DNA from 4 places in the Paucibacter sp. M5-1 genome. Region 1 is predicted to be linked to each of the others. Evidence: predicted binding sites of a transcription regulator. Region 1 holds the regulator's gene; each other region holds the start of a gene.
The links. Region 1 encodes sigma-54, which starts transcription at its own class of promoters, with help from an activator protein. Its sites were predicted from a motif close to TGGCANGNAANCTGCTTT; they were not measured.
Positions count from the first base shown of each region.

Region 2: O5M90_RS01625 (PEP-CTERM sorting domain-containing protein) is a predicted target of sigma-54. The motif match lies at 4,553-4,570, and genes of this name have one in related genera.
Region 3: xdp1 (exosortase-dependent surface protein XDP1) is a predicted target of sigma-54. The motif match lies at 5,082-5,099, and genes of this name have one in related genera.
Region 4: O5M90_RS19235 (TorF family putative porin) is a predicted target of sigma-54. The motif match lies at 5,351-5,368, and genes of this name have one in related genera.

Region 1 is NZ_JAPZLM020000001.1:3,064,302-3,071,923, reverse strand. It holds gene O5M90_RS14370 (bifunctional diguanylate cyclase/phosphodiesterase) at 1-1,315, opposite strand, end outside; gene O5M90_RS14365 (hypothetical protein) at 1,387-1,830, opposite strand; gene O5M90_RS14360 (RNA polymerase factor sigma-54) at 1,853-3,358, opposite strand; gene lptB (LPS export ABC transporter ATP-binding protein) at 3,363-4,136, opposite strand; gene lptA (lipopolysaccharide transport periplasmic protein LptA) at 4,133-4,762, opposite strand; gene O5M90_RS14345 (thiol:disulfide interchange protein DsbA/DsbL) at 4,816-5,484, opposite strand; gene O5M90_RS14340 (SPOR domain-containing protein) at 5,547-6,206, opposite strand; gene argS (arginine--tRNA ligase) at 6,203-7,622, opposite strand, start outside.
Region 2 is NZ_JAPZLM020000001.1:341,481-349,102, forward strand. It holds gene prsT (XrtA/PEP-CTERM system TPR-repeat protein PrsT) at 1-207, shown strand, start outside; gene O5M90_RS01610 (GNAT family N-acetyltransferase) at 295-1,587, shown strand; gene O5M90_RS01615 (S1C family serine protease) at 1,584-2,354, shown strand; gene O5M90_RS01620 (glycosyltransferase) at 2,368-3,564, shown strand; gene O5M90_RS01625 (PEP-CTERM sorting domain-containing protein) at 3,665-4,498, opposite strand; gene O5M90_RS01630 (EamA family transporter) at 4,651-5,499, opposite strand; gene O5M90_RS01635 (nitroreductase family protein) at 5,496-6,590, opposite strand; gene O5M90_RS01640 (ThiF family adenylyltransferase) at 6,757-7,622, shown strand, end outside.
Region 3 is NZ_JAPZLM020000001.1:1,075,800-1,083,421, reverse strand. It holds gene O5M90_RS05010 (pseudouridine synthase) at 1-734, opposite strand, end outside; gene O5M90_RS05005 (P1 family peptidase) at 742-1,710, opposite strand; gene O5M90_RS05000 (acyl-CoA dehydrogenase family protein) at 1,728-2,837, opposite strand; gene O5M90_RS04995 (acyl-CoA dehydrogenase family protein) at 2,856-4,034, opposite strand; gene xdp1 (exosortase-dependent surface protein XDP1) at 4,170-5,072, opposite strand; gene prsT (XrtA/PEP-CTERM system TPR-repeat protein PrsT) at 5,193-7,622, opposite strand, start outside.
Region 4 is NZ_JAPZLM020000001.1:4,066,801-4,074,422, forward strand. It holds gene O5M90_RS19205 (biotin-dependent carboxyltransferase family protein) at 1-25, opposite strand, end outside; gene pxpB (5-oxoprolinase subunit PxpB) at 22-723, opposite strand; gene O5M90_RS19215 (TRAP transporter large permease) at 731-2,029, opposite strand; gene O5M90_RS19220 (TRAP transporter small permease) at 2,043-2,552, opposite strand; gene O5M90_RS19225 (TRAP transporter substrate-binding protein) at 2,562-3,527, opposite strand; gene O5M90_RS19230 (YifB family Mg chelatase-like AAA ATPase) at 3,639-5,159, opposite strand; gene O5M90_RS19235 (TorF family putative porin) at 5,418-6,137, shown strand; gene O5M90_RS19240 (P-II family nitrogen regulator) at 6,158-6,496, shown strand; gene amt (ammonium transporter) at 6,544-7,622, shown strand, end outside.

The DNA.
Region 1 (7,622 bases):
AGACGGCCAGGCTCATCGGGAACACCTCGCCGCTCTTGCGGCGGCCATCGACATCGCGGCCCTGGCCGATCACGCGCGCCGGACCGCCGGCCAGATAGCGCCTCAGATAGTCGTCGTGTCGCCCGCTGTCTGGCGCGGGCATCAGCAGGCTGATATTGCGGCCTATGGCCTCCACCGCCGGGTAGCCGAAGATGCGCTCCGCCGCCGGGTTGAAGGAGGCGATCTGCCCGGCGCTGTCTATCGTGATCACCGCGTCCACCATATGGTCGAGGATGGCCTGGGTGTGCTGGGCCTGCTCCTGCAGCTTGAAGGCGGCCTGCTGAGCCGTCGCGAAGATCAGGCGCTGGCGGCGCTGCCACAGCAGCAGGGCCGCCGCCATGCCCAGCGACAGCAGGCCGCCGATCAGCAGCACCGCATGGAGCTGGCGCCGCCAGGGCGCCTCGATGCCTTGCAGCGCCCGCCCGACGGCCACCAGCAGGCCGGCATCGGTGCGCAAGCCGGCCGGGCTGACATGGCGGGCGGCGGCCAAGCGCTCGTCCTGGCTGATCTGGGCGCGCATGCGGTGCAGGCTGGCGCTTTGGCCGCTGGCCAGATGGCGGGCCAGGATGGAGTCCGGCATGGCCAGCAGATTGCGGCCTATCCAGCGCTCATCGGGCGGCGTCATGCTGAACAGCAAGCCGCCGGTGTGTGCCAGTGCACTCCAGGTGTCGGGCGAGGGCTGGGCGGTCTCCAGCACCAGGCGGAAGTAGTCCGGGTCCAGGCTGGCGGTGACCACGCCCTCGAAACGGCCTTGGGCATCGAACAAGGCCCGCGCCAGCGTCAGCGTGTGCACGCCCATGACGCTGCGAAACGGCGGCGAGACATAGAGCAGCCCGGGATCGGGCCGCTGTTGCGGCATGCTGAAGTAGTCGCGCGAGCGCACATCCAGGCCCAGCAGCTGCGGCACCGAGCTGGCTCGCACCCGACCCTGGGCATCGACCAGCATCAGCACGCGCACGCCGGGCATGGCGCGTGCCAGGGTCTGCAGCAGCGCGGCGCTGTCCTGCGGCAGCCGCTCGGCGCGCCAGCCCCGGCGCTGCACGGCCACGGTGTCCAGCGCCGCCTTGATCGCCAGCATCTGCTGCGAGACGATGCCGTCCAGCGTCTGCACCAGCACTTGCAGCTTCTCGCTTTCGTGCCGCTGCAGCGCGCTGCGCTCGGTCTGCAGCCACCAGGCCGCGCCAGCCCAGGCCAGACTGGCGGCGGCGAGCAGGGCCAGCCATTGGCGGGCGATGTGGATTGGCGGGCGGAGAGGGGCGAGATCGGTCGAGAGCATGGGCGCGGGTTGGCACAGTAGCCAGGAACCGCGTCAATGCTCTTGATTCAAGTCAATAGACGGCCTTCCCGTCAGCGCAGGCGTTGAACACGCGGCGCCTGATTGCGTCCTTCGATCTCCATATAGAAAGCGCCCATGAAGCCGCGGCGTATCGTCACTTTCGGGTTCTCTATGCTGTGGACGCCGCTGCTGTCGTCGCTGATCTGCCAGAGCTGGCCATTGGCCAGGCGCAAGGTTTGTTGTGGCCGCCAACCCTCGAAGCGGCCTGGGATGTGGCTCTGGATAGTGTCGATCTGGCCCGGCGGGCGTTGCAGGCCGAACTGCTCTGTTGACGCAGCGGGCGCCGGTTTGACCGTGGCAGTCGGGGTGATGTCCGTCAGCGGCAAGGCGTCGTAGCAGGCCAGCCGGGCCTGAGTTTCGTTCAGGCTGCGGCATTGACGAACCGCCGCATCATCGATCGCCAATGCTGAGTTGCACAGCAGGATCAAGAGCGCGCTTGTAGTCTGAGCTTTCATGGACATCCTTATTGCGGAGCTTTCACATCGCCTTGCGCAGATTCGCCGGCGCGATCTTCAGAGCTTCGCGGTACTTGGCGACGGTGCGGCGGGCGACCTGGATGCCTTGCTCTTCGAGCATGTTCGACAGCGCGCTGTCGGACAGCGGCTTGGCCGCGTCCTCGGCCGCGACGAACTGCTTGATCAGCGCGCGCACCGCCGTGCTGGAGGCATTGCCGCCGGCCTCGGTGTTCAGGCCCGAACCGAAGAAGTACTTCAGCTCGAAGGTGCCGAAGCGGGTTGCCATGTACTTGGCATTCGTCACGCGCGAGATGGTCGACTCGTGCAGGCCCAGCTCATCGGCTATTTCTCGTAGCACCAGCGGCTTCATCGCCAGCTCGCCATGGGTGAAGAAGCCTTTTTGCCGCTCGACGATGGCCTGCGAGACCCGCAGGATGGTGTCGAAGCGCTGCTGGATGTTCTTGATGAACCAGCGCGCTTCCTGCAGCTGGGCGCCCAGCGGCGAGTTGCTGACGCCGCCGCGGGTGGCGCGCAGTGCCTGGGCATAGAGCTCGTTGATGCGCAGCTTGGGCGCGACCTCGGGGTTCAGCATCACGCGGAACTCGCGGCCGACCTTGTGCACGATCACATCCGGGATCACCGCCTGGGCCTGGCCGCGCGCGAACTGGCGGCCCGGCTTGGGCTCGAGACTGGTGATCAGGGCCTGGGCCTCGCGCAGCAAGGCCTCGTCGGCGCCGGTCAGCGCCATCAGCTTCTTCAGATCGCGCTTGGCCAGCAGCTCCAGATGCTGCTTGCACACCAGGATGGCCACCACCTGGGCCTCGCTGCGCGGCCGTGCGCGCAGCTGCAGGATCAGGCATTCGGGCAGGTCGCGGGCGCCGACGCCCAGCGGTTCCAGGCTTTGCAGCCATTTGAGGGCGCAGCGCAGCCGGTCCAGCAACTCGTCACGCGCCTCTGGATCCGCCTCGCCGGCCAGCGATTCGACCAGCTCTTCGAGGCTGTCCTCCAGATAGCCGTCCTCGTTGAGCGACTCGATCAACACATAGAGCGCGGCGCGATCCTCGGGGCTCAGCATCATGCCGGCCAGCTGTTGGTTCAGGTGCTCCTGCAGGCTCAGGCCCGGCGAGTCCTGCTCGGGTCGCTCGCCGTCTTCGTCGCCGCTGCCGGAGCCGCTATTGCTCGGCAGCTCGCGGATGCCGTCGAAGTCATCTCGCTCGGTGCCGTTTTCCCAGTCCTCGCGCTCGGTGGCGCCGAAGTCCTCGGCCTGGATCTCGGGCGTGGTCTCGGGCTCGCCGGCGCCGCTGTCGGCGCCGATCTCGTCCTGGGCCTTGCGGATCTCCGGCAGCTCGGCGGCGGCCGGCGCGTCGGGAAATTCCTCCTCCGTTTCGAGCAGCGGGTTCTGGGCCAGCATCTGCTCGACTTCCTGGTTCAGCTCCAGTGTCGACAGCTGCAGCAGACGGATCGATTGCTGCAGCTGGGGCGTGAGCGCCAGATGCTGGCTGAGGCGGACCTGTAAGCTCTGTTTCATGGGCCTACATACGGAAATGTTCGCCCAGATAGACCTTGCGCACGTCGGCGTTGTCAACAATCTCGTGCGGCGTGCCCTCGGCCAGCACCGTGCCCTCGCTGATGATGTAGGCGCGGTCGCAGATGCCCAGGGTCTCGCGCACATTGTGGTCGGTGATCAGCACACCGATGCCGCGGCTCTTCAGAAAGCGGATGATGCGCTGGATCTCCAGCACCGCGATCGGGTCGACGCCGGCGAAGGGTTCGTCCAGCAGGATGAAGCGCGGCTGGGTGGCCAGCGCGCGGGCGATCTCGACACGGCGACGCTCGCCGCCCGAGAGCGCCGGCGCCGGGCTGTCGCGCAGCTTCTCGATGCTCAGCTCGTCCAGCAGCTTTTCCAGCGCCTCGTTGATGCGGGCGCTCGACCAGGCGCGGCCGTTTTCGTCCTGCTGCAACTCCAGCACCGCGCGGATGTTCTCCTCGACCGTCAGCTTGCGGAAGATCGAGGCTTCCTGCGGCAGATAGGACAGGCCCAGGCGCGAGCGCTGGTGGATGGGCAGGCGCTGCACGGCCCGGCCGTCGATGCGGATCTCGCCGGCATCGGCGCGCACCAGGCCGACGATCATGTAGAAGCTGGTGGTCTTGCCGGCGCCGTTGGGGCCAAGCAGGCCGACCACCTCGCCGCTGTGCACATCGAGATGGACGTTCTTGACCACCTTGCGCACGCCATAGCTTTTCTGCAGGCCCTCGGCCTCCAGGCGGCTGAGGGCGGCGCTGGGTTCCGGGGTGGCGGCCGTCATGAAGGCTTGCGCGGCTGTTGCAAGCCTGGGCTGGTCTGCAGCGGCAGGGCCGGCTCGGGAGCGGCCGGCTCGGAGGCCGCCGCCGCGCGCGGCATCAGCACCATGCGGCCGCGGCCGGCCGGGTGGGGCGAGGTCTGGCCGCCCTCGATGCTGAAGACCTCGGAACGGTTGTCGTAATGGATCACCGCACCGACCACCTCGTCGGCCACGGTGGCGCCGCGCATGCGCCGCACCACCGCATTGCCGACGAAGCGCACGGTGTCGGAGCGGCTGTCGTACTCGACCTGGTCGGCCGAGCCCTCGACCGCCTCGCCCGGCACATCGCGGGCCTGGCGGAAGGTCACCGGCTTGCCGGCCTCGCCGCTGGCATAGGCCTGCTGGTAGCCGTCGCTGGTCTCGCGCACATCCATGCGGGCCGCGCGCATCACCATGCTGCCCTTGCTGAGCACGACATTGCCGCTGAATTCGGTGCGCTGCTTGACGAAGTCGACCCCGCCGCGGTCGTAGTCGATATTGATCGGCTTGTTGCGGTCGGCCTTCTCGGCCTGTGCGGAGCCCGCCCAGCCGCCGGCGGCCAGCGCCAGGGCAAGCAGCATCAATCGGAGGGGGGCGGGTCTGTTGTTCATGGCGGCACAGTTCTTGCAGACCATTCTAGCCCCGGATTGGGGCCCGGGCGGGGTCAGGCCTTGCCGCTGCGCAGACGCTGGATCAGGAAGTCCACCGTGGCCAGCGCGCGCTGGCCCGATTCGATCTCGCTGACACGCTGGCCGGCCGAGGCCAGCGACGGCGAGGTCCAGAAGCGGCCGCCGACGCCCAGGGCCGGCACGCCGTCGATGCGATAGGCCTCGCTGAGCTTCTCGGCCTGGGTGCATTTGGTCTGCACGCCGAAGGAGTTGTAGGCCTGGGTGAACTTGTCCGCCTCGATGCCCAGCGGCGTCAGGAACTCGGTCATGGCCTTGACGCTGTCCAGGGCCTTGCCCTCGCGGTGCATCGCGGCAAAGACGCGGGCGCGCACATCTTTTTCCTTGCCCAGCGCTTCAAGTGCATAGAACAGGCGCTGGTGCAGCTTCACATTGGCACGGAAAGCCACATGCACATGGCGGAAGCTGACGTCGGCGGGCAACTGCTTGACCCAGTCGGCCACCACCGGCTCGAAGGCATTGCAGTGCGGGCAGCCGTACCAGAAGAATTCCACCACCTCGATCTTGCCCGGCGTGCCCGCCAGCGGCTGCGCCAGGCGCTGGTAATGCTTGCCCTCTTGCGGGCCGCCCTGGGCCAGGCTCAGGCCCGGCACAGCCAGGGCCAGACCGGACAAGCCCAGCTGGGCCGAAAAATCACGACGCTTCATCCTGAAATCCTTTGCGAGGCAGCATTAACAGACAACGCCTGCATCCTAAGCGAGTTGACCGCTCAGCGCTGGACGCGCACCAGATTCGCCTCGATGCCGGCGGCCTCGACCTTGCGCTGCAGGCCCTCGGCCTCGTCGCGGCCGTCCATCGGCCCGATGCGCACGCGGAACACCACGCGGCCCGATTGCTCGCGCTCGTAGACCTTGGCGCTGAAGCCCTGCATCGCCAGCTTGGCGCGCTGCTGTTCGGCATCGTCGGAGCGGGTGTAGGCCCCGGCCTGGACGAAGTAAAGATAGCTATCGGCTGCGGCGGCACTGGCCGCCTTGGCGGGCGCAGTGGCGGGTGTAGCGGCCGGCGCGGTCGCGATGGGCTTGGCGCTGGCGGCCGGTGCGGCGGCGGGGACCGGGGCTGGGGTGACGGGCGCGGGCGCTGGCGTCGTGACGGCCGGCGCCGGCACGGGGGCGGGGCTCAGCACGCCGCTGGCCGCCTTGGCGCCGGGGCGGGGGCTCAGCGCGGCATTGGGGTCCCAGTTGCGGTTGCGCTCGGCTTCCTGCGCGTCATGGTCTGCTGTGCGTTGCGGCACCTTGTTGATGAAGGGAATCGGCACCTTGGTGATGTAGAGCGCGACACCGAGCGCGATGCCCAGCCCCAGCAAAAGCCCGACGATCAATCCCAGTACAAATCCACCCCGCTGCTGACGCTGCGCTTGAGCTCGGCTCATGAATTCTCCAGAGTTTCACGTGACATCACTTCCGGCGCGCTGACGCCCAGCACGGCCAGCGCATTGCGCAGCACCTGGCGGGTGGCGGCCAGCAGTGCGGCGCGGGAGCGGGTCAGCTCGGGCGCCTGGTCCAGCACGCGCTCGGCCGCATAGTAGCTGTGGAAGGCGCCGGCCAGATCGCGCAGATAGAAGGCCACATCATGCGGCGCCAGGCCCTCGGCCGCGCCGCTGAGCATGCGCGGATAGTCGGCCAGCTTGAGCATCAGCGCGGCCTCGGTCGGGGCTGTCAGCAGGCTCAGATCGGCGCCGCCGAACTGGCTCTCGTCGCCGCCGGCGGCCACCCAGTTGCGGATGATGGAGCAGATGCGGGCGTGGGCGTACTGCACATAGAACACCGGGTTCTCGTCGTTCTGCTTCAGCGCCAGATCGATGTCGAAGGTGAACTCGGTGTCGGCCTTGCGGCTGGTCAGGAAGAAGCGCACCGCGTCGCGGCTGGTCCAGTCGATCAGGTCGCGCATGGTCACATAGGAGCCCGCGCGCTTGGAGAGCTTGACCTCCTCGCCGCCGCGCATCACCAGCACCATCTTGTGCAGCACATAGTCGGGGAAGCCCTGCGGAATGCCGACATCGGCCGCCTGCAGGCCGCCGCGCACCCGGGCGATCGTGCCGTGATGATCGGTGCCCTGCACATTGATGCACTTGGTGTAGCCGCGCTGGAATTTGTCGATGTGGTAGGCCACATCGGGCAGGAAGTAGGTGTACGTGCCGTCGGACTTGCGCATCACGCGGTCCTTGTCGTCACCGTAGTCGGTCGTGCGCAGCCACAGCGCGCCGCCTTCCTCGAAGGTCTTGCCGGAGGCCAGCAGCTTGACCACGGTGGCTTCGACCGCGCCGGTCTGATAGAGACTGGATTCGAGGAAGTAGTTGTCGAACTTCAGGCCGAAGGCCTGCAGGTCCAGGTCTTGCTCGTGGCGTAGATAGGCGACGGCGAACTGGCGGATGCTGTCCAGGTCTTCGATGTCGCCGGAGGCGGTGAATTCGCGGTCATCGGCCTTGACGGTCTTCCTGGCCAGGAAGTCGTCGGCGATGTCCTGGATGTACTCGCCGTTGTAGGCCGACTCGGGCCAGCCGGCATCGCCGGGTTTCAGGCCCTTGAGGCGGCACTGGGTGGAGTGGGCCAGGGTCGCGATCTGCACGCCGGCGTCGTTGTAATAGAACTCGCGGGTGACATCCCAGCCCTGGGTCGCGAACAGGCTACAGATCGAATCGCCCAGCGCGGCCTGGCGCGCATGGCCCAGGTGCAGCGGGCCGGTCGGGTTGGCCGAGACGAACTCGACCATCACATGCTGGCCATTGGCCGGCTGCGCGCCGAAGCCGGCGCCGGCCCCCAGCACCTCGGCGACAACGGCCTGCTTG
Region 2 (7,622 bases), 2.7 Mb from region 1:
GCGGGTCAGTTTGACAAGGCCTTAGAGGTTCAGCAGCAAGCCGTGAAACTGGCGCCCGAGGTGCATTTGCACCGGCTGCATCTGGCACGCTATTACCTGCGGGCCGGGCAGAAATCGGCAGCCCAGGAGGAGCTGAAGAAACTGGCTGAACTGGGCGACAAGTTTGCCCAGCACGATGAGGTGAAAAAACTGCAGGCTGAACTCTGAGCCGCAAATGTGACAGCTTGTGAGTGACACTGGGCTCTGTTAGCCTCGACCGCATCAGGGTAGACGGCGGCCAACGGAGAATGTGGCATGACGCAAATTCAGCGATCCAGTTTTAGGAAGAAGTTTCATCATGGACTGCGGCGCCTTTTCGGCGTTTTGCCGGCCCCGGCACGCTTCGAGATCTACCGTCGGATGGTTGATTGCGACCCCGATCCCGATGCCCGCCTGCAGCTGAAGATTGCCGAAACCCGCGAAGAACTCGAGGACTGTTTCAAGATTCTTCATGATGCCTATGTGGCCAGCGGCTTCATGAAACCCGAGCCGTCGGGCATGCGCATCACGCCGTACCACGCTCTACCGACTACCACCACGCTGTGCGCCAAGTACGACGGGCGCGTGGTGGGCACCATCTCGATGATCAGAGAAGGTGTGTTTGGTTTCCCGCTGCAGTCGGTGTTTGATCTGGAGCATGTGCGGGCTCAAGGCGGTCAGATCGCCGAGATTTCCGCATTGGCGGTGCATCCGGACTTCCGTAAAACGGGGGGAGCCATCCTGTTCCCGCTGATGAAGTTCATGCATGAATATTGCACCGAGTTCTTCGATACCCGACATCTGGTGATCGCGGTCAATCCCGAGCGGATTGAGCTCTATGAGGCCTTGTTGTATTTCCAGCGCTTGCAGGAGACCGTGGTCGACAACTACGACTTCGCCAATGGCGCGCCGGCCGTTGGCGCCACGCTTGATCTGAAGCATGCGTCGGATGTTTTTCGCGCCGGCTATCGGGGCCGGGCCGCTCGCAAGAATCTGCACAAGTATTTCTTTCAACTCAAGCTCGAAAATATCCAGCTGCCGCGGCGACGCTATTTCACGACCAATGATCCGGTCATGACGCCGGCCCTGCTGGACCACTTCTTCAACAAGAAGAGCAAGGTGTTTGAGGAACTGGATGATCGGAAGAAAGCACTGCTTTGGTCCATCTACGGTTTGGTGGAGTACCGCTCGGTGCTGCCGATGCTGCGCGGCGATGCTGTGGCCGGACATCCCTTGCGTCAGCATCAACGCTACTCGATCCGTTGCCCCGGCGTGGTGACCTTTGATACGCCGGAGGGCAAAAGGCCTTTTGTGCTGCATGTCATCGAAGTCTCGCTGTCGGGCTTCCAGGCGGAGTGCAAACTGGATCTGGAACTCGGGCAGTCTGGCCAGGCAACGATAGAACTGGGTAAATCCGAACATTCGACGGTCACTGTCTCGGCGGTGCGTCGGCGCGAGACCGAGGCTGGTGTATTCATCGGTTTCAGGCTTGATGAGCCTGATCGCATCTGGCGTCAATGTGTGGCCGCACTCGAGGTCGGACAGACCTCGGATGATTTGATGCAATGAAGCGCCGGCTGCTGCTTCTTCGGTCGGCAGGTGTCGCGGGCCTGCCTTGGTGGGCGGCGCCGGCGAGCGCCGATCTGCCGGCCTTGATCAAGCGTGCAAAGCCGTCTTTGCTACTGGTCGGCACCTATGCAGAGACCGACAGTCCCCGGTTTGCATTCCGCGGCACTGGTTTTGTTGTCGATGATGGTCGACATGCGATCACCAATGCCCATGTACTGCCACCGACCTCGGACGAAGAGCGGCAGCGCAAGCTGGTCATCCAGGTACCGCAAGGCGATGGGCGATGGGGCATGCGCCCAGCCGCCGTGCTCAGCCTTGACAACGCGCATGATCTGGCGCTGCTGCGTTTTGATGGCCCCGAAGTTCCTGCCCTGCAACTGAGTCAGAGTGCCAGTGCTCAAGAAGGGCAGGCGATCGCTTTGATGGGTTTCCCGGTCGGTGGTGCCCTGGGCTTTTCCCCGGTGACCCATCGGGGCATCATCGCAGCGATCACGAGCATTGCCTTGCCACCGCCCAGTGCTCAGACGCTCAATGCCCGGGCGATACGTCAGTTGCGCGACGGTGCTTTCGATATTCTCCAGTTGGATGCTACGGCCTACCCCGGCAATAGCGGCGGCCCGGTCTTCAATCTGGATACGGGAGAGGTGCTGGGCATCGTCAACATGGTGTTCATCAAAGGCAGCAAGGAGACAGCCTTGACCCAGCCCACGGGAATCAGCTACGCCATCCCTGCGCACTATGCGGCTCGCTTGCTCGCCAAGCGCTAGCAAGCAGGCGCTGATGCCCTTCGTCAATCAATATTTCTCTCACTCCCACCACGCAAGGTCCGCCATGAGTCAGGTACAGCCCTTGTCGATTTGCATGCTCTCGGACGATTTCCTGCCCGGAGCAACCGGGGTCGGGACGCATTTACAGGCCGTCGCGGGTCATCTCAGTCGGCGCGGCCACCGCATCAGCATCATCACCTCACGTCGGCCCGGTGAGCCGGAGCAGGAAGTCTGGCGCGGCGTACAGGTCTATCGCGTGCCGACGCTCAAGTTGTTCGGTTTCTATCAGGCTCTGCCTTCGGGTGCCGAGATCGAGCGCCTGCTGCGCAAGATACGACCCGATGTGGTCCACCATCACTATCTGGGGGTGATGCTGCTGCGAGCGCTGAAGGTCTGCAAGCGGCTGGGGCTGAAGCAGGTCTACACCTATCACATGACCGAGGATCATCTGACCCAGCCGCTGCCGATGCGGCCATTCCGACGCCTCATTGTTCGAAAGATCGTCTCGATCTGCAACCGCGTCGATCTGCTGATCTCGGTGTCCAAGAACCTGGCTGAGCAACTGCCGGCCAAAGGCATACACACACCGGTGCATTTCATCAGCAACCCGGTCGACTTTGCGGATCCGCAGTCGGTCGAGCCGATGGTCAGGGAGGCCGGTTTCGTGGTGATGTTTGCCGGGCGCTTGAATCCGGAAAAGAACATCCCCTTCTTGCTGCGCAGTTTCGCGCTCATGCTGAAGCGGGTGACGGATGCTCAGTTGCTGATCGCCGGGGCGGGTGCCGATCTTGATGCGCTTCAGCGGCAATGTGTTGCCTTAGGGATTCAAGAGCGCGTCAAGTTCCTGGGCTTTCTGAACCATGACCTGCTGGCCCGCTATTACGCGGCTTGTGATGTGTTTGTGCTGCCGTCTTGGGTCGAGACTCAAGGCCTTGTGGCGATGGAGGCCATGTGGTTTGCCAAGCCGATTGTGGTTGCTCGCAGCGTGGTCTCCGCGACCGAGTTGGTCGATGAAGGTGTCAACGGTTTTCTGGTCGAGCCGGAGAACGACCAGGAACTTGCCGATCGCCTGGTGCAGTTGTCCGCCGATGCCGGCCTCAGAGCCGCGCTAGGCGCTGCGGGTAGACGCAAGTCGACGCAGTACGAGGCCGAGTCGGTGGTTGACTTGATGGAGTCAAGCTATAGAGAGGTGGCCGTCACAGCGAACTGATTGCTGGACCTGCCCGAGACGGCGGGGCGAGCCCATCCTGAAATGAATGACAACAAAAAAGGGCGCCGAGGCGCCCTTTGTGCTTATCGGTGAGAACCGATCAGCTTTGCACGCTACGACGGCGGCGGGCGCAGCCCAGACCGAACAGAGCAGCACCGACCAGTGCCAGCGATGCCGGTTCCGGAACGGTCTTGATCAGGTCGAGCTCCAAGTCGATCTTGGTCGTGCTGCCGCTGAAGTTGATGACGGTCTGCAGGGCACCGACATTGCTCAGATCAGCGCCACCACCGGCAGAGATGCGGATCGCGCCGCTCGGCAGCACGGCATTGGGGCCGACGAAATCGGCAAACGAGATCGCGCCCTGATCCGGCACGCCGCCATTGACAGCAGTCGATTGCAAGATCAGCTTCGTCCACTGAGTGGCGCTGGTGTAGACCTCGATGGTGAAGTCAAAGCCCAGATCCGACTCAAGCACGTCAATCTTGAAGGCATTGGCGGTCGCTGCCAGATTCAGTCCACCCAAACCCGTGTGGTTCAGTTGGCCTTCGAAGCCAGCCTTGGTCGACGCGGTTGCGCCGATGTCACCCAGCACGCTGCCATCCCAGCGAACGTAGGCTTGGCCGTGAGTGCCTGCAGCGGTGCTGTAGCTCAGCACGCCACCGTTGGCCGAGGCTTGGATGCCGGCGCCGGTGTTGTCAGAAGCGACAGAGCCATTCTTGATGACAAAAATGTCTCGCTGACCGCCGATGATGCTGGCGGCCGGGCCGGAAACACGGCTGTAGACGCCGTTGGCATCGGTCACATTGTCCAGCAGGACGCCGGTAGCAAGGGTACCTTGATTGACAGAGAAGTCATCAATCACAACACCAGCGTGGGCAACATGACCGGCCAGGGTCAGTGCGGCTGCCAGTGCAACTTTGCGCAGAATCGTCATATCCATCTCCTTATCGAAAAGCTGCTCGAAGGGGCAGCCCACCCGTGCATTCTTTAAGCAGAGATCGTGCCACTGATGTTTTTATTAGCTAGATCAATCACTTAGGGGGCGGGTGTGGGAGTTGATTGGCCTGAGAGGATTGTCTGTGTAAATTATTCCGACAATGCTTGCCGACCCGGTGTCCCTTGGTGCTGATGCAGCATCGCAGCCCCCATCAATATCAGCGCGATGCCTGCGGCTCGGGACGGGCTGATATGTTCGGCGAAAACTGTTGCCCCGATCGCAACGGTCACCAGATTGGCGAGCGCAAGTTGCACCGGCACGATCAGGGAAGCGCGCCCCCGTTGGAACGCTGCTTGAAGCAGTATCAAGCCTGCGATGTTGAAAACCACGACGCCGAGTAGCAAAGGGTTGGTCAACGTCTGCAGTGAAAGCGAGCTGTCTCCAGTCTGATTCTGGGCGGTCAGCGCTTCGGTCAGCGCCGCGCCCATGCCAAAAGCCAAGCCGACGACAATGGCCAAGGGAAGCTCTCGCTGGCTGGACCGCCGGCCTAGATAAAGAATGATGCCGCCACCGATGGTCAGTAGGGCTGCAGCGATCAACAGGCTGGTGACGTCGGGTGCGATCAAGGGCTTGGCCTCGGCCTGCCAGGACAGTGCCAATGCGCCCGCCACCGTCAGTGCCAGACCCAGCCACTCCGCCCGGTTCATTCGCTCCTTCAGGAACACAACTGCCATCAAGACCAGCAGCACATCGCCGGCCGACATCAGTGGTTGAACCAGTGATATTTCGCCCAAGGCGGTTGCCTGGACAAAAAGCACCCAGCCGATGATCGTGCTGGCCAGGCCCAGCAGCCAACGCCAGTCCGTCAGCAGCGATGCGGCAACACTGCGCCAGGAGGCATGTCCGATCTTGGGTTGGTGCTCGGCGGAAAGCTTCCATAGAAAGTAGCCCAGCTGAATAAAGAGCGTCGCCAGCAAGGTGGTGATCACCACGATCATGATGGGGCTCCCGCCTGGGTGTTGATGATCAACTCCTCCAGGGGTCTGCGAAGCGAGCGCGAGCTGGGAGTCGGGCCAGCGCCGACCCGGCCCATATAGACCGCTGCTTGGGCTAAATCGGCGCCGATCAGCCGTTCAAGGCGAGACTTGACATCGATCGCTGCCGCCATCGCTCCACTGGTGCTGGAGAAGGGGCGCTGCTCTCGGGCATATCTTGCGAAGACGAGTGGTGTCACCTCCGGCTGCAGTTGCAGTTGCAGCTCCGTGGCTTTCAACCAGAAGCGCTGCATGGCCCGCCCGGCTTCGACGTAGTCATCGACGGTCTTGGGTTGCTCGGGCGCGTACAGCACAAAGTGGGCCGCGCAGGCCAGGCTGGGGGCGAAGTCCATCTGCAGCCGAGGCGCCCAGGTGCCGGCGAGGAATCGGTTAAAAAATTGCACCCGATCCCAGCTCTTCATCACGAAACGCATCAAGCGGGTCGTGGCCGCATCGACGCCCAAGGCCTGGTCGGGGACCTTGGTGGCGCTGAACTGGCAATCCCAGTCGATGATGTCGCAATGCACCCGGTAGGCTTCGGGCGTGGTCAGGCGCAGCCGGGCCGAGCGGAACATCAGCAGGGCGGTCTGTAGCCGGGCGGCAAAGCCCTCCAGCCAATGAATCTGATAGCCGGCCGGCAGGCAGTCCTGCAACTGCTGTTTCTCAGCCTTGCTCAGCGCGCGGGTGCTCAGTGGTCGGCGCTGCACGCTGCGGCGTTCGATCTGCTCGATCAGGGCGTCTCGCCTCACGCTTGGGTCGACGTGCAAGTGCAGATCGAAAGTCGGCGTCGACTCCGGCAGCCTGGTCCGCCGGCTAGTCTCCAGGCCCAGGCCGTGGGCGCTCGCGGCGATTGCAGCGGTTTCAAGCAGGGCGCCCAGCGAAATCTGGCTTGGATGCCCGTCGAGGTCATAGACGCAGTGCTCGTGCGTATCGAAGCCGTGCACAACAATATGCTCGGGCGAGATGATCTCGAAGCGCCAGGGCTGGGTGTTGTCGCCGCTGGGTGCCCAACGGGCGAGGTCCAGAATCTGCAGAACTTGCTCTCGAGTCGGCATGATGCGGTGTTTCAGAATAGGTTGCTCATGGTATACAAAGACCCCCCAGAAAAGCTGCTCAAGGCGGGCTTGGGTCTGCCGCAGTCGTGTTTGGATTTACAGGTGCTGGCGAACTGCCGATGATGAGGCTGCCGCGCCACTGAAGGCCGGAAGAAAAGAGGTGCACTTGGAGCCGACATTGACATTTGATTATGAGCGCGCCTTTTCGCGAAATATCGGCTGGGTCTCCGTTGCGGAGCAGGCGCGGCTGCGTCAGGCGCGGGTGGCTATAGCCGGGCTGGGTGGGGTTGGCGGGGCTCATCTGCTGACCTTGGCGCGTTTGGGGCTGAGCAAGTTCAATATTGCCGACTTCGATGATTTCGAGGTCCACAATTTCAACCGCCAAGTTGGCGCCACGATGTCGACTTTGGGGCGTCCCAAGGCGCAAGTGCTCGCCGAAATGGTCAAGGACATCAATCCCGAGGCCGATGTGCGGGTGTATCCAGCCGGCGTCACTGCCGAGAATATTGGCGAATTCCTGGCCGATGTTGACGTCTATGTGGATGGCATCGATGTTTTTGCCATCGAGGCACGGCGCAGCCTGTTCCAGTTGTGTCACGAGCGCAAGATCCCGGCGTTGACGGCGGCACCGTTGGGCATGGGTGTTTCCTTGCTGTATTTCAAGCCAGGGGGGCTGAGTTTCGAGAATTACTTTCGGCTCGAAGGGCATACCAAGCAGGAGCAATACGCGCGATTCATCGCCGGACTGTCGCCAGCCATGTTGCAGCGCTCCTATCTGGTGGTGCCCGAGGCGGTGAATTTCGTCGAGAAGCGCGGGCCGTCCACCATGATGGCCTGCGATCTGTGCGCCGGCATGATGGGAACTTCGGTGCTGAAGGTCTTGCTGGGGCGCGGCGCTCTGCGTGCGGCGCCGTGGTCGCTGCAGTTTGATGGGTATCGCCAGAAGCTGAGCTATGCCTGGCGCCCCCTGGGCAACGCAAATCCGCTGCAGCAATTGCTGCTGAGCTTTATCCGTCCGGTGTTGCGAGGGCG
Region 3 (7,622 bases), 2.0 Mb from region 1:
GGGGTGATCAGGCTCGGGCTGCTGACCCAGGTCCACTGGCCGGGCTTCAGATCGGCCGGCAAGGTCAGCGCGCCGAACTGCGGACGGTGCAGGGCCTCAACCCGATTGCCGACCGCCGCGACCATGCGCTTGACCTGGTGGTACTTGCCTTCGATCAGGGTCAGACGCAGGCCGTGGGTGCCCGCCGCCGTATCGAAGGCCTCGGCACCTTCCGCGCGCGCCTGCTCGGCCTTGCGCGCGGGCTTGCCAGGCGCCGGATCCGGCTCATGCAGTTCGACGCCGGCCAGCAGCCGCGCGACCTGCTCCGGCGTCACCTCGTGCTTGCACTGCGCTTCGTAGATCTTGGGCACATGGTGCTTGGGGCTGGTCAGCTTGTGGATCAGGCTGCCGTCATCGGTCAGCAGCAGCAGGCCGGTGGTGTCCTCGTCGAGCCGTCCGACCGGCTGCACATTGCGCTCGCGCAGCGGCCCGGGCAGCAGGGTCATCACGCTGGGATGGTGCTTGGGCTTCTGGGAACACTCGTAGCCGGCCGGCTTGTTCAGCAGGATCAGGGCCTTCTCGTAGAAGGGCCAGGTCTTGCCGCTGACGACGAATTCCAGGCCCTCGGTCTCGAATTCGGCATCGGCGTCCTCGATGAGCTCGCCGTTGACGCTGACCTCACCGTTGTAGATCAGACCGGCGCACAGGCGGCGGGTGCCGAAGCCTTGGGAAAATAGAATTTGTGACAGACGCATGGGCCGATTATCCGGCCAGCTCGGCCACAGCCGGCAGGCCGGGCAGGCCGGTCGCGGCCCGCACCGCGCGCAGGACCGCGCGGGCGGTGACCTCGGCCGCCAGCGGCCCGAGCAGGCGGAGGTCGCCGCGTTCGCCCGTCGTGCCTGTGGCCAGCGAGAAGATCACATCGCCATCGCTGACCGTGTGGACCGGGTTGATCGTGCGGGCCAGGCCGTCGTGTGCCATCTGGGCCAGCTTTTTGGCGGCTGCCTTGTCCAGGCTGGCATCGGTCGCGACGATGCCCAGGGTGGTGGCCGTGCCGCTGAGCGGCACGGCGGGCAACTCGCCGCGCAGCATCGCCTGCAGCATGCCCAGCGGCTTGCCGTCGTCGCCGCGCGCGCCGGCGATCAACTGGCCGCTGGCCGGGTCGATGATGTCACCGATCGCATTGACCACCACCAGAGCGCCGACGGTGATGCCACCGACCGTCACCGAGGCCGTGCCGATGCCGCCCTTCATCGCGTGCGCAATACCGCGCAGCTTGCCCAGCGTGGCACCGGTGCCGGCGCCGACCGAGCCCTCGGCCGGCGCTCGCGAGCTGGCGGCCTCGCAGGCCGCATAGCCCGAGGCCGCATCGGGGGTGATCGCCGGATCGCCCAGCCAGAGATCAAACAGCACGGCGGCCGGCACGATGGGCACACGCGCGGGTCCCACCGCGACACCGTGGCCACGCTCGGCCAGCCAGCGCATCACGCCGCTGGCGGCGTCCAGACCGAAGGCGCTGCCGCCGGCCAGCAGCAGGCCATGAACCCGGTCCACGGTGTTCTCGGGCGCCAGCAGATCGGTCTCGCGGGTGCCGGGCGCGGCGCCGCGCACATCGACGCCGGCGGTGGCCCCTTGCGGGCATAGCACGACGGTACAGCCGGTCGGGCGGCGGTGGTCGGTATGGTGGCCGACCATCAGGCCGGCCACATCGCAGATCGAGGAATCGGGCATCAGGCCGCCAGCCCGCCTCAGGCGAAGACGCCCGCCGTGTCCTGCATGCGGGCGCTGACCTCGCCGAGGTGGTGCAGGCTGTCGCCGAACTGCATTTCCATGGTCGTCAGGCGCTTGAAGTAGTGGCTGCCGATGTACTCGTCGGTGACGCCGATGCCGCCATGCAGCTGGATGCATTGCTGGCCGACGAAGCGCAGGGACTGGCCCAGCTGCAGCTTGGCCTGCGACAGCGCCCGGCGCCGCGAGGCGGGCTCGTCGCCCAGCTTCAGCGTCGCGAAATAGCTCATCGAGCGCGCCAGCTCCAGCTGCATCTTCACATCGGCCATGCGATGGCGCAGGGCCTGGAAGCTGCTGATCACGACGCCGAACTGCTTGCGCGTGTTCAGGTACTCGGCCGTGATCGCGACCAGCTTCTCCATCGCGCCGACGCCTTCGGCGCACAGCGCGGCGATGCCGATATCGATGGCCTGCTCCAGCATGGCCAGGCCCTGCTCGGGGCCGACCAGCAGCGTGGCGGGTGTGTTGATGAGCGTCAGATCGGCGGCGCGCGAGCCGTCCTGCAGGCTGTAGGGGCGGGTCGAGACGCCGGCCGCGCTGCGTTCAACCAGGTAGAGGGCCAGGTCCCCCTGGCTCAGCGCCGGGACGATGAAGGCATCGGCCTGGTCACCGGCCGGCACCAGACTTTTGGCGCCCGACAGGTGCAGACCGTCGGCGCGGGTGCTTGGCTGATCGAAGCGGTAGCGGGCGCCACGCTCCTGATGAGCCATCACGATCAGGGCCTCGCCGCCAGCGATCTTGGGCAACCAGGCCGCTTGTAGCTCGGCCGGTGCGTGGGCGAGCACGGCCGGCGCGATCAGCGCAGCCTGGGCATAGGGCTCCATCACGATGCCGCGGCCCAGCTCTTCCATCACCACCATGGCCTCGACCGGACCGAAACCCATGCCGCCCTGCGCCTCGGGTACGGCCAAGGCGCTCAGGCCCAGGCCGACCAGGCCCTCCCAGGCTGGCCTGGAAAACCCGCCGGCCTTGACGCTGGCGTGGCGGCGAGCGAAGTCATAGTCCTTGTCGACCCAGCGGCGCACGGCGTCGCGCAGCGATTCCTGGTCTTCATTGAAGTCGAAATCCATGATCTTCTGTCCTTTCTTTCAGCCGAGCACCGTCTGGGCGACGATATTGCGCTGCACTTCGTTGGAGCCGCCGTAGATGGTGGTCTTGCGATAGTTGAAGTAGTGGCTGGCCAGCGGCGCGCAATGGGCGGCGCCGATATGGTCGCCCTGCCAGCCGGCCTCCATCGCTTCCTGGATGAAGGGCAGGGCGAAAGGCCCGGCCGCCAGCATCATCAGCTCGGTATAGCGTTGCTGGATCTCGCTGCCGCGGATCTTCAGCAGGCCGGCGACATCCAGGCTTTGCTTGCCACTCTTCTCGGCCGACAGCACCCGCAGCACCATCATCTCCAGCGCGACGATGTCGACCTCCAGCAGTGCGATGTGGTCGCGAAAGCGCTGGTCCTCGAACATACCTTCGCTCTTGGCGATGCGCTTGAGGCGCTCGAGTTCACGCTTGGCGCGGTTCACATCGGCGATATTGGTGCGCTCATGGGCCAGCAGGTACTTGGCATAGGTCCAGCCCTTGTTCTCCTCGCCGACCAGGTTCTCGGCGGGCACCTCGACATTGTCGAAAAACACCTCGTTCACCTCATGCTCGCCGTCCAGCATGATGATGGGCCGCACGGTGACCCCGGGCGACTTCATGTCGATCAGCAAAAAGCTGATGCCGGCCTGGGGTTTGACCGAGGTGTCGGTGCGCACCAGGCAGAAGATCCAGTCGCCGTACTGGCCCAGCGTGGTCCAGGTCTTCTGGCCGTTGACGAGGTACTTGTCACCCTGGCGCTCGGCCCTGCATTTGACCGAGGCCAGATCCGACCCCGAACCCGGTTCGCTATAACCCTGGCTCCACCAGACCTCGCCGCTCATGATGCCGGGCAGATGGCGTTGCTGCTGCTCGGGCGAGCCGAAAGCCATGATGACCGGCGCCACCATCACCGGGCCGAAGGGGACGACTCGTGGCGCTCCGGCCAGCGCGCATTCCTCCTCGAACAGATGGCGCTGCACGGCATTCCAGCCCGGCCCGCCGAACTGCTTTGGCCAGGCCCAGCCATGCCAACCCTTCTTGCCAAGAATCTTGGCCCAGCGCTGCATATCGTCCTTGGACAGTCGCAAGGCGTTGTGCACCTTGTGGCTGATGTCCTTGGGCAGGTTCTCGGCCACCCATTGCCGGATCTCGGCCCGGAAGGCCAGTTCCTCGGGGGTGAAGTTCAGGTCCATGCTGTCTCCTCGAATACTTGCTGCTTTTTAGCACGAGCGTTCGATTTACAGCTGTCTCGGCAGGGACAAAACCCCGCTGGGCGGTCCAAAACGAACAAAGCGCCTGCAAGAGGCGCTTTGTTTGGGGTGCTTGGCTCAGGCTCGTGAGGAGCGCCGTGACACACGCAGGGCCAGCAAGGCCGCCGCTGCCAATGCCAGCGACGCCGGCTCCGGAATGCCGGTCGACGGCTCCTGCTTGCCAGCGCCAGCAAAGGAGAACAGCTTGAAGTAATCCTTGTTACCGTCGCCGGCCACTCCGCCCAGATTCGAATTGAAGGCACTGATCAGCCACCAGCTGGAACTCTTGTTCTTGCTGGCGTCCGCATTGTTATTGAAGGTCGCGCTGGGACTGTTGGTGTTGGTCGATACGGCCAGATCAAAGACATTGGCCACCAATTCCCAGCCTTGGCCGTTGCCGTCAAGAATGTCGGCCTTGATGTCGGCCGTGGTCTTGCCCTGGATGTTCGGGGCATCGGCGCCGACATAGCGCAGGATGGTGATGTCGGCGTCGTTCGTGCGCCAGCCGATGTTCAATGCGTTCAGCGCGACCGCCGAATCGAACTTGATCAGCAGAGAGTCGGTATGGGTGTTGTTGTCCACCGAGTGCTGACCGCCACTGCTGGTTTCGTTGTAGTCGTTGACGATGCCGAACTCGACGCCGTCATACCTGCGCACCGAAGCCTTGTCGTAGCTTGAGCTGCTCGCGCCGCTGAATCCGGTAGTCGACCAGCCGGTCAGGGTTGCGTTGTTGACAACAACGCCCGAGGTGGCGCCGCAGCCATAGGCATTGCCGATATTGCTGACATTGCCGTTGGGGCCTGCAACCGTGCTCCCGCTGGCAGTCTGCGTGCAGGTGCTGGCTTTCCATGTCCAGGAGTCCGCTGCAAATGCCGGTGCGGCAAAGCCGGCGCCAAGCAAGGCGAGCAAGGCCAGGCATTTCAGAGGTTTTTTTGCCGTCATAGATGTCTCCGGAACGCAATCAGCTTGAAAAAGAATCATGGCTGACGTAGAGCAAAAAACAGGCCAAGCACACGATTCTGAGGTTTGACAGGCACTTAGCGTCGGTGCCTGGGTTTCCCATGGCAGGAATGTAAGCTTTTTTGACAGTCAAGTGCCCCCTCATTTGAGGGTTTGGAGCAGCGGCAGGGCTGCGGCGCGGATGTCGGCCGAGAGCGAGCCCTTGAGCGCCATCTGGAGCTCCTCACGGGCTTCTGCTTTTCGACCCAGCGCGGCAAGCACCACGCCCAAGTGGTAGCGGATCTCGGGGTTGTCCGGCTCGCGCAGACGGGCATCCCGCAGCAGCTGAAGCGCCCGCTCGTTCTGCCCGAGGCGGTGATAGGCCCAACCGGCCGTGTCAATGACCAGCGGATTGCGGGGCGCTTGCTGCAGCGCCGCTTCGGCGGTCTTGACCGCTGCCGCCGGCTGATCCAGGCGCAACTGCACATTGGCCAGGTTGTTCAAGACTTCTGCGTCTTCGGGCCTCAATTTCAAGGCCGCCTCATAAGACCGTTGCGCTGCAGCAAAGTCGCCGGTGCGCGCCTGGGCATCGCCCAGTGCCTTGCGCACGACCAGGTCCCCGGGCTTGCTTTTCAGCCATTGCTCGGCGAGCTGGATCGCGGGTTTGCCGCCATCCTGTGCCGCGAGCACACGGAACAGCCGCAGCAGATGGGTGCTATTGGGCTGGAGCTCCAGGGCGCGACGCAAGGATTCCTGTGCCGGGCCGGGCTGCTCGCGGGCCATATGAATGTCGGCCATCAGGTTGTGACCGATCGCCGCACGGGGCTGCAGTTGCAGGACCTGGCGGGCGCTCTTCTCGGCCTTGACGAGATCTCCCCGTAGCAATTCGGCGCTGGAGTTCATGGCCAGCGCCCGCGTCGACTGAGGCTCGGTAGACAGCACTTTCTCCAGCGTGTAGACGGCAGCATTGGGGTCGTTGGCCGTCATTTGCAGCTCGGCCACGCTCAAGAGCAGGCCGCTATCGAAGCCGGCCTTGCGCGCGGCCGTCGTCAGGGTGCTGCGCATGCCGGGAATATCGCCGCCCAGGAACTGAGCCTGGGCGTAGGCGTTCAGGGCCTTGACGTCGTCGGGCGTGCGACCCAGCAGGCGCTTGGCGGCCGCCAAGGCGGCTGCGGCATCACCGGCCCGCAGATGCCAGGCGACCAGCGCGTGCTGGGCCTTCAAGGCGCCGGGGCCATTGCCCTCGACCGACCGCTCCAGCCAGCGCAAGGCGTCTTCGGGCTGGCGCCTCAGTTCCGACAGGGTTGCCATTTCGAAGAGCACGTCGGCATTGCGCTCGTCGGCCTTCAGCAAGGTCTTGAGTTGTGCGTCAGCCTCGGTCAGCTTGCCCGAGGCCAGCTCCACCCGTGCCAGCCCCAATCTCGGCTCCAGAAGCTCCGCGTCCAAACTCAGGGCCTTCTGATAGGCGGTGCGTGCGCCGGCAAAGTCACCGGCGCGCTGCTTGGCGATGCCCGACAGCGTCCAGACGCTGGGGTTCTTCGGGTGGTGCTTGACCAATTGGTCGGCGATCTGGCCCGCCTTCTTGAATTGCCTGCTGCCCAGATGGCGACTGACCAGTGCCATGCCGGCTTGCAACTGGCGTGGATCCTTCTTCAATGCGGCTTCGAGCTCGGCAAGACCGCTGGCCGTTTGGCCGCTCTGCAGCAGTCCCAGGCCCAAGACGGTCCTGAACTCGGCCGAATCGTTGCCACGCAGGGCGTCCTGCATCATCGAGGTCGCCTTGGCATGGCGCCCTTGTGAAACCAGCACCGAGGCATACATGGCCAGGGCCTGACTGTCGGCAGGCTGGGCACGCAGATAGGGCTCCAGCACCTCGGCAGCACGCTCGGGCTTGTTCTCGTCGATGTAGATCTGTGCCAGCAGCTTGACCAGCGGGCTAGGCCCCATCGCCCGGTGTGCAGCCTCCAGATAGGGCAGGGCCTTCAGATACTCGTTGAGCGCGAAGTGCGCCAGCCCATTGAGCATCAGGATCTGCGGGCGGTAGCGGATGAATTCGATCGGCACCGGGTCGAGCAGCGATGTGACACGGTTGAGGGCGGCGTTGGATGCGGCGATATCGCCGCTGCTGCGTGCCAGCAGGGCCTTCAGGTAGAGGCCGCGCGGATCCTCGGGCGCCAGTTCCAGCAGCTTGCCCAGATCGATGGCCGCTTCCTTGCGACGGCCCTGGTCGATCTGCACGCCGACCCGTGCCAGGCGGGCATCGATGTGCGCGGCGTCGACCCGCAGTGCTTGGTCGTACGCTGCCATGGCAGCCGCGATATCTCCGCGAGCGTGGAAAACCGTGCCTTTCTGATAGTGTGCTTCGGCCGAATTGGGTCCCAGGCGCACGGCGCCCTCGGCCACTTTCAGGGCTTCATCGAGTTGCCGCGCCCGCACGCGCAGCGGCACCTCCAGTAACCAGACCTCGAGATTGTTCCGGTCGATGCCGCGCGCCTCTTCCAGCACCATGAAAGCGGCGCGGATATCACCCCGGTCGGCATGGGCCGAGGCGTACTGCAGGAGCATTCTCTGCCGCAGTGCCGGAGGCAGGCC
Region 4 (7,622 bases), 1.0 Mb from region 1:
TGATGACCTCGATAGCGATGCTCATTGCCGTGCCTCCAGCATGGCCTCATAGGTGTTGGCGTCGATGCGCACAAAGCGGATCGCGTCGCCCGGGCCCAGCAGGCAGGGCGGCTCGGCGCCGGCCTCGAACAGGCGCACCGGCGTGCGGCCCAGGATGTTCCAGCCGCCGGGGGTTTCCAGTGGGTAGATGCAGGTCTGCTCGCGTGCGATGGCCACCGAACCGGGCGGGATATGGGTGCGCGGCGTCGTGCGGCGCGGCATCGCGAGCTGCGGGTTCAGGCCGCCGATGAAGGGAAAGCCCGGCGCAAAGCCCAGCATATAGACACGGTGGGCCGACTCCAGATGCAGCGCGATCACGCGCTCGGTACTCAGGCCGCAGCGCTGCGCCACATCCTCCAGATCGGGGCCGTAGTCCCCGCCATAGCAGACCGGGATCTCGATCACGCGCGGGGCGGCCTGCTGAGCGTCCAGCGGCTGGGCCAGCAGTTCCAGCAGCCGGGCCTTCAGCGTTGCGAACGGGGTCGGGCCGAAGCATTCGGGCCGGTAGTGCAGGGCCACGGTCGTGAAGGCCGGCACGATGTCGCGCAGGCCGGCGATCGGCTGGGCGCGCAGGCGCTGCACGAAGGCATGCACCCGGGCGCTGGTCTCGGGGTCGACGGTGTTGCCGAGGCCCACCAGCAGGCAGCGGTCGCCGACCGCGTCGATTCGAAAAGCTTCGTTCATGACCGATTCAGCCCATCGCTCGCGGCAGCACCATCACGATGTCCGGGAACACCGTGATCAGCACCGTCGCCAGCACCAGCAGCAGGAAGAAGGGGAAGGCCATGCGCGCCAGCGTGAACAGGCCCTTGTCGGTGATGCCCTGGATCACGAACAGATTGAAGCCCACCGGCGGCGTGATCTGGGCCATCTCGACCACCAGGATCAGGTAGATGCCGAACCACAGCGGGTCGATGCCAGCAGCCTGCACCGCGGGCAGCAGCACGGCCGTGGTCAGCACGACGATGGAGATGCCGTCGAGGAAGCAGCCCAGCAGCACGAAGAACACCGTCAGCACCGCCAGCAGACCATAGGCCGACAGATTCATCGAAGCGATCCACTGCGCGACATTGGCCGGCAGCCCGGTGAAACTCATCGCGCTAGTCAGATAGGCTGCGCCCAGCAGGATGAAGGTGATCATGCAGGAGGTGCGCGCCGCGCCCATCAGGCTGGCGACGAAGGAGGCTCGGCTCAGCGAGCCGCCCAGGCCGGCAATGATCAGCGAGCCGATCACGCCGATGGTGGCGGCCTCGGTGGCGGTGGCGATGCCGGCGTAGATGGAGCCGATCACGCCGACGATCAAGAGCACCACCGGGGCCAGCAGGCGCAGGCGCTTGAAGCGCTCGGCCCAGCCGACCTGCTCGGCGTCGCGCGGCACCTTGGCCGGATTGCGCAGCGCCCAGATCGCGATATAGCCCGAGAACAGCAGCATCATCATCAGGCCCGGCAGGATGCCGGCGGTGAACAGCTTGACGATGGAGACCTGGGCCGCGACGCCATAGACGATCATCACGATGGACGGCGGGATCAAGAGGCCCAGCGTGCCGGCGCCGGCCAGCGAGCCGATGCTGATGCTCTCGTCATAGCCGCGCGCCTTCAACTCGGGCAGCGAGATCTTGCCGATGGTCGCGGCCGTCGCGGCCGAGCTGCCGCTGACCGCCGCGAAGATGCCGCAGCCCAGCACGTTGACGTGAACCAGCCGGCCCGGCAGGCCGTTGACCCAGGGCCCCAGGCCCGAGAACATGTCCTCGGCCAGACGGGTGCGGTAGAGGATCTCGCCCATCCAGATGAACAGCGGCAGTGCGGTCAGCGACCAGCTGGCGGTCGAGCCCCAGGCGGTGGTCGCGAAGATCACGCCGGCCGGCGCGTCGGTGAACAGCAGCAGGCCCAGCAGGCCGCAGCCGATCAGGGCCAGGGCCACCCAGACGCCCAGGCCCAGCAAGAGGAAGAGCAGGGCCATCAGGACGCCCGCTTGTGCAAGATCGCTCATGAGGTGTCCTTTTCTATTCGGTGCGGGCGGTCTCGCCGTCCGGCGCATCGCTCAGCGGCCGGCCGCGCAGGCCACGCCAGAGGCGGTCGATCAGCATCAGGGCCAGCAGCAGCATGCCGATGGCCATGGCCAGCTGCGGAATCCACAGCGGCACCCGCAACATGCCCTGCGCGACCTCCTCGTACTGCCAGGAGCCGTAGACGAACTGCAGCGTGTGCCAGGCGGCCCAGACCGCCAGCGCCACGCCCAGCGCCGAGGCCAGCAGCTCGTAGCCGCGCTCCCAGCGCTTGGGCAGGAACTGCAGCACCAGCGTCACGCGGATGTGGTCGCCATGGCGCATCGCATAGGGCAGGGCCAGAAAGGCCGAGGCCGCCATGGCCCAGGCGGCGAAGTCATCGGCGGCCGGTATCTGATGGCCCAGCAGGCGCGCGACGATCTGCGCCGCGATCACCAGGCCGATGGCGGCCAGCGCGACGGCCGAGGCCGCCCCGGAGGCCTTGGAGAGACGGTCGAGGACGGCCATGGCGTTCGTTTACTTCTTGTTGAAGGCGTCGAGGACCTTGGCGCCGTCCGGGCCGGCCTTCTTGATCCATTCCTCGGCCATCGTCGCGCCGACCTTGTTCAGCTCGGCGGCGATCGCTGCCGGCACCGGCTGCACCGTGATGCCCTTGGCGGCCAGGGTCTGGGTCAGCTTGGCGGTCAGCTCGCGGGCCTGGGCCCAGCCGCGCGCCTCGGCCTTGGCACCGGCGGCCATCACGGCCTGGCGCTGCGCCTCGGGCAGGGCCATCAGCGAGCGCTTGTTGGCAATGACGATGGCCTGCGGGATGAAGGCCTGGGCATCGTAGTAGTGCTTCACATAGTCCCAGGCCTGGGTGTCCACGCCGGTGGCCGGCGAGGTGATCATCATGTCGATCACGCCGGTCGAGAAGGCCTGCGGCACCTCGGCGGTCTGGATCGTCGTCGGCACCGCGCCCATCAGCGTGACCATGCGGCTGGTCGAGGCGCTGTAGGCGCGAAAGCGCGCGCCCTTGAAGTCGCCGATCGCGGCCACCGGTTTCTTGGTGTAGATGCCTTGCGGCGGCCACGGCGAGCCATAGACCAGCACCAGGCCCTGCTTGTCCAGGCGGGCGGCGATCTGCTCGCGGGCGGCCTTCCAGAGCTTCTCGGAGGCGTCGAAGGAGCTGGCCAGGAAGGGCACGCTGTCGATCTCGAACATCGCATCCTCGTTGCCCAGCGCCGACATCAGCACCTCGCCGATCGGCACGATGCCTTGCTGCACGCCGCGCTTCACCTCGGGGCGCTTCAGCAGCACGCTATTGCTCTGCACCTTGAACTCCAGCTGGCCGGCGGTGGCGGCCTTCACGTCCTCGGCGAACTGGCGCACATTGACGGTCAGGTAGTTGGCGTCGGGCTGTTCGGCCGACATATTCCAGGTGGCGGCCTGGGCGGTGCTGGAGAGCAGGACGGCGGCGGTGGCGTTGAGCAACAGGCGTTTCATCTCGGGCTTCCTTGTATGGAATGGGGTAGTGGCGCGAATGTCTACCAATCCGGCACCGAGGTCGACCGAGAAATCTTTATGGACCGTGGCTAGATTTGCTGATGCCTGGTGTTAACCCTTGGTCTGCAGACCGCGCCGCAGCTGCACGGCCTCGGCCATATGCGCCGGTGCAATCAAGGGGCTGGCGGCCAGATCGGCAATCGTGCGCGCGACACGCAGCACCCGGTGGTAGCCGCGCCCCGACCAGCCCAGCCGGGTGGCGGTTTTCTGCAACAGCGCGGCAGCGGCCGGCTCGGCCTGGGCATGCTGCTCCAATTGGGCGGGGCTCAGCAGCGCATTGCAGCAGCCCTGGCGGGCCAGGGCCAGTTCGCGGGCGGCCGCCACCCGGGCGGCGACCACGGCCGAGGGCTCGCCGTCCGGCGCGGCCGCCAGCACCTGGGGCGGCAGCACCGGCACCTCGACCAGCAGATCCAGCCGGTCCAGAAAAGGGCCGCTGAGCCGGCGCTGGTAGCGCGAGACCTGGTCCGGCGAGCAGCGGCATTCGCCCAGCGGATTGCCCAGCTGGCCGCAAGGGCAGGGGTTCATGGCCGCGACGAGCTGAAAGCGGGCCGGGAACTCGGCATGCCGGGCGGCACGGGCGATCAGGATGCGGCCGTTCTCCATCGGCTCGCGCAAGGCCTCCAGCGCGGCACGGGGGTACTCGGGCAGCTCATCAAGAAAGAGCACGCCGTGCTGGGCCAAGGTGATCTCGCCGGGCCGGGGTGGTGAGCCGCCGCCGACGAGGGCCACGCTGGAGGCGCTGTGGTGCGGCGCCCGCAGCACCCGCCGCCCCCACAGCGCCGGCTCGAACTGGCCGGCCAGGCTCAGCACCGCCGCCGACTCCAGTGCCTGCTCCTCGTCCAGCGGTGGCAAGAGCCTCAGCAGGCGCTGGGCCAGCATCGATTTGCCGGTGCCCGGCGGGCCGATCAGCAAGAGGTTCAGCGCGCCGGCGGCGGCGATCTCCAGCGCCCGCTTCGGGCCGGCCTGGCCCTTGATATCGCGCAGATCTGGGGCGGCATCCGGGGCCAGCGAGACGGTGGCGGGGCGGGCGCGCTGCAGCGCCGGCCCATCGCCGCCCGGGCTCAGCGCGGCCACCAGGTCCAGCAGATGGGCGGCGCCGAACACCGCCACGCCGCCGACCAGGGCCGCCTCGGCGGCATTCGCCTCGGGCAGCACCAGATCGCGGGCCAGGCCCGACTGGCGCAGCGCCAGGCTCATCGCCAGCGCGCCGCGCACCGGCCGCAGCTCGCCGGCCAGCGACAGCTCGCCCGCGCATTCCATGTCTTGCAGCCGCTCGGGGTCGATCTGCTCGCTGGCCGCCAGGATGCCCAGTGCAATCGGCAGATCGAAGCGGCCGCCCTCCTTGGGCAGGTCGGCCGGGGCCAGGTTGACCGTGATGCGGCGGTTGTGGGGGAAGCTCAGGCCGCTGTTCAGCAGGGCCGCGCGCACCCGCTCGCGCGACTCCTTGACCTCGGTCTCGGCCAGGCCCACCAGCGTGAACATCGGCAGCCCATTGGCCAGATGCACCTCGACGCTGACCGGCGCGGCGGCCAGCCCGTCCAGCGCCCGGCTGTGTACGACGGCCAGAGACATAGCCTCCTCCCCGGGACCGGTGCGTACCGATCCTGTGTCGGATTCTGCACGTTTGCCGCGCCCGGCGGGCCGTCGTTGGCGCACCAATGAAGTGCCTGCACCAAGTGCGGGCATCGAGCGTGGCCATCCTCTTTTGGTGCATCGCTGCGCGATCCGGGCCTCTTTCCCGGTCTCGCCTGGGGCGCCGAGCCTGGCACGGAAGCTGCAATCCCCGGATCGAACCTGCTTCCTCCCCATCCAAACAGCTAGGAGTCCCGCATGAAGTTGATTCTTGCCACGCTTGCCGCCGCCATGACCCTCGGTGCGCTGCCGGCCCAGGCCCAGGACGCATCGGTCGCCTTCAACGCGAGCCTGACCAGCGACTACCGCTACCGCGGCATCTCGCAGACCCGGCTGAAGCCGGCGCTGCAAGGCGGGCTGGACTATGCGCATCCGAGTGGCTTCTATGTGGGCGCCTGGGCTTCGACGATCAAGTGGATCAAGGACGTTGGCGGCGACGCCAAGGTCGAGGTCGACCTCTACGGCGGCTACAAGACCGAGATCAGCAAGGGTGTCAATCTCGACATCGGCGTGTTGACCTATATCTACCCGAGCAACAAGCTGCCGACCAGCGCCAACACCACCGAGATCTATGGCGCGCTGAGCTATGGCCCGTTCACGGCCAAGTACTCGCACGCGGTCACCGACACCTTCGGCAACGCCGACAGCAAGAACAGCTGGTATGCCGATCTGTCGGCCAGCTTCGAAGTGATGGACGGCTGGATGCTGGCGCCCCATATCGGCTACCAGCGCATTGACGGCCCCTCGCGCGGTGTGGGCTCCTACACCGACTATTCGCTGGCGCTGTCCAAGGACTTCAGCGGCCTGGTGCCCAGCATCGCGCTGGTCGGCACCGACGCTGACAAGGGCTTCTACACCGTCAAGGACAAGTTCCTGGGCAAGAACGCGGTCGTGGTCAGCGTCAAGTACAACTTCTGAAACCGTGTGAGGAGAACGCAATGAAACTGATCACCGCCATCATCAAGCCCTTCAAGCTTGACGAAGTGCGCGAGGCGCTGAGCGCCATCGGCGTGCAGGGGCTGACCGTCACCGAGGTCAAGGGCTTTGGCCGCCAGAAGGGCCACACCGAGCTGTATCGCGGCGCCGAGTACGTCGTCGACTTCCTGCCCAAGGTCAAGGTCGAGGCGGCGGTCGACGATGCGGTGGTCGAGCAGGTTATCGAGGCCATCGAGGCCTCGGCCCGCACCGGCAAGATCGGCGACGGCAAGATCTTCGTCTCGCCGCTGGACCAGGTGGTGCGCATCCGCACCGGCGAGACCGGGGCCGACGCGCTCTGAGCTTCACCGATCACAAGACTAAACAGACAAATCCCCGGAGATTCTTCATGAAGAAACTACTTGCCAGCCTGGCACTGGCTGCGGCGGTGTTCGCCCCTGCAGCCTGGGCCCAAGACGCGGCTGCTTCCGCGCCCGCCCTCGCCGAGGCCGCCTCGGCGGTCGTCGCAGCGGCTTCCGAAGCGGTGGCCGCCGTGGCTGCCCCGGCGGCCGAGGCCGCCTCCGCAGCCGCCGCTGCTCCCGCCCCCGTGCCCAACAAGGGCGACACCGCCTGGATGATGGTCTGCACCCTGCTCGTCATCATGATGACGGTGCCGGGCCTGGCGCTGTTCTACGGCGGCCTGGTGCGCAGCAAGAACATGCTGTCGGTGCTGATGCAGGTGATGGTCACCTTCTCGATGATCGTCGTGCTGTGGGTCATCTACGGCTACAGCCTGGCCTTCACCGAGGGCAATGCCTTCATCGGCGGCTTTGATCGCCTCTTCATGAAGGGCATCTGGGACAACGCGGCCGGCACCTTTGCCAACGCGGCCACCTTCAGCAAGGGCGTCTACATCCCCGAGATCGTGTTCGCCGCCTTCCAGGCCACCTTTGCCGGCATCACCGCCTGCCTGATCGTCGGCGCCTTCGCCGAGCGCATCAAGTTCGGCGCCGTGCTGCTGTTCATGGCGATCTGGTTCACCTTCAGCTATCTGCCGATGGCGCATATGGTCTGGTTCTGGATGGGCCCGGATGCCTATGCCTCGGCCGAGGTGGCTGCCGAGATGACCGGCAAGGCCGGCCTGATCTGGCAATGGGGCGCGCTGGACTTCGCCGGTGGCACCGTGGTGCACATCAACGCGGCCGTGGCCGGCCTGGTCGGTGCCTATATGGTCGGCAAGCGCGTCGGCTATGGCAAGGAATCGTTCACCCCGCACAGCCTGACTCTGACCATGGTCGGCGCCTCGCTGCTGTGGGTGGGCTGGTTCGGCTTCAACGCCGGTTCCGCACTGGAAGCCAATGGCTTCGCCGCGCTGGGCTTCATCAACACGCTGGCCGCCACCGCTGCCGCCGTGCTGGCCTGGTGCATCGGTGAGGCGCTGCTGAAGGGCAAGGCCTCGATGCTGGGCGCTGCGTCCGGCGCGGTGGC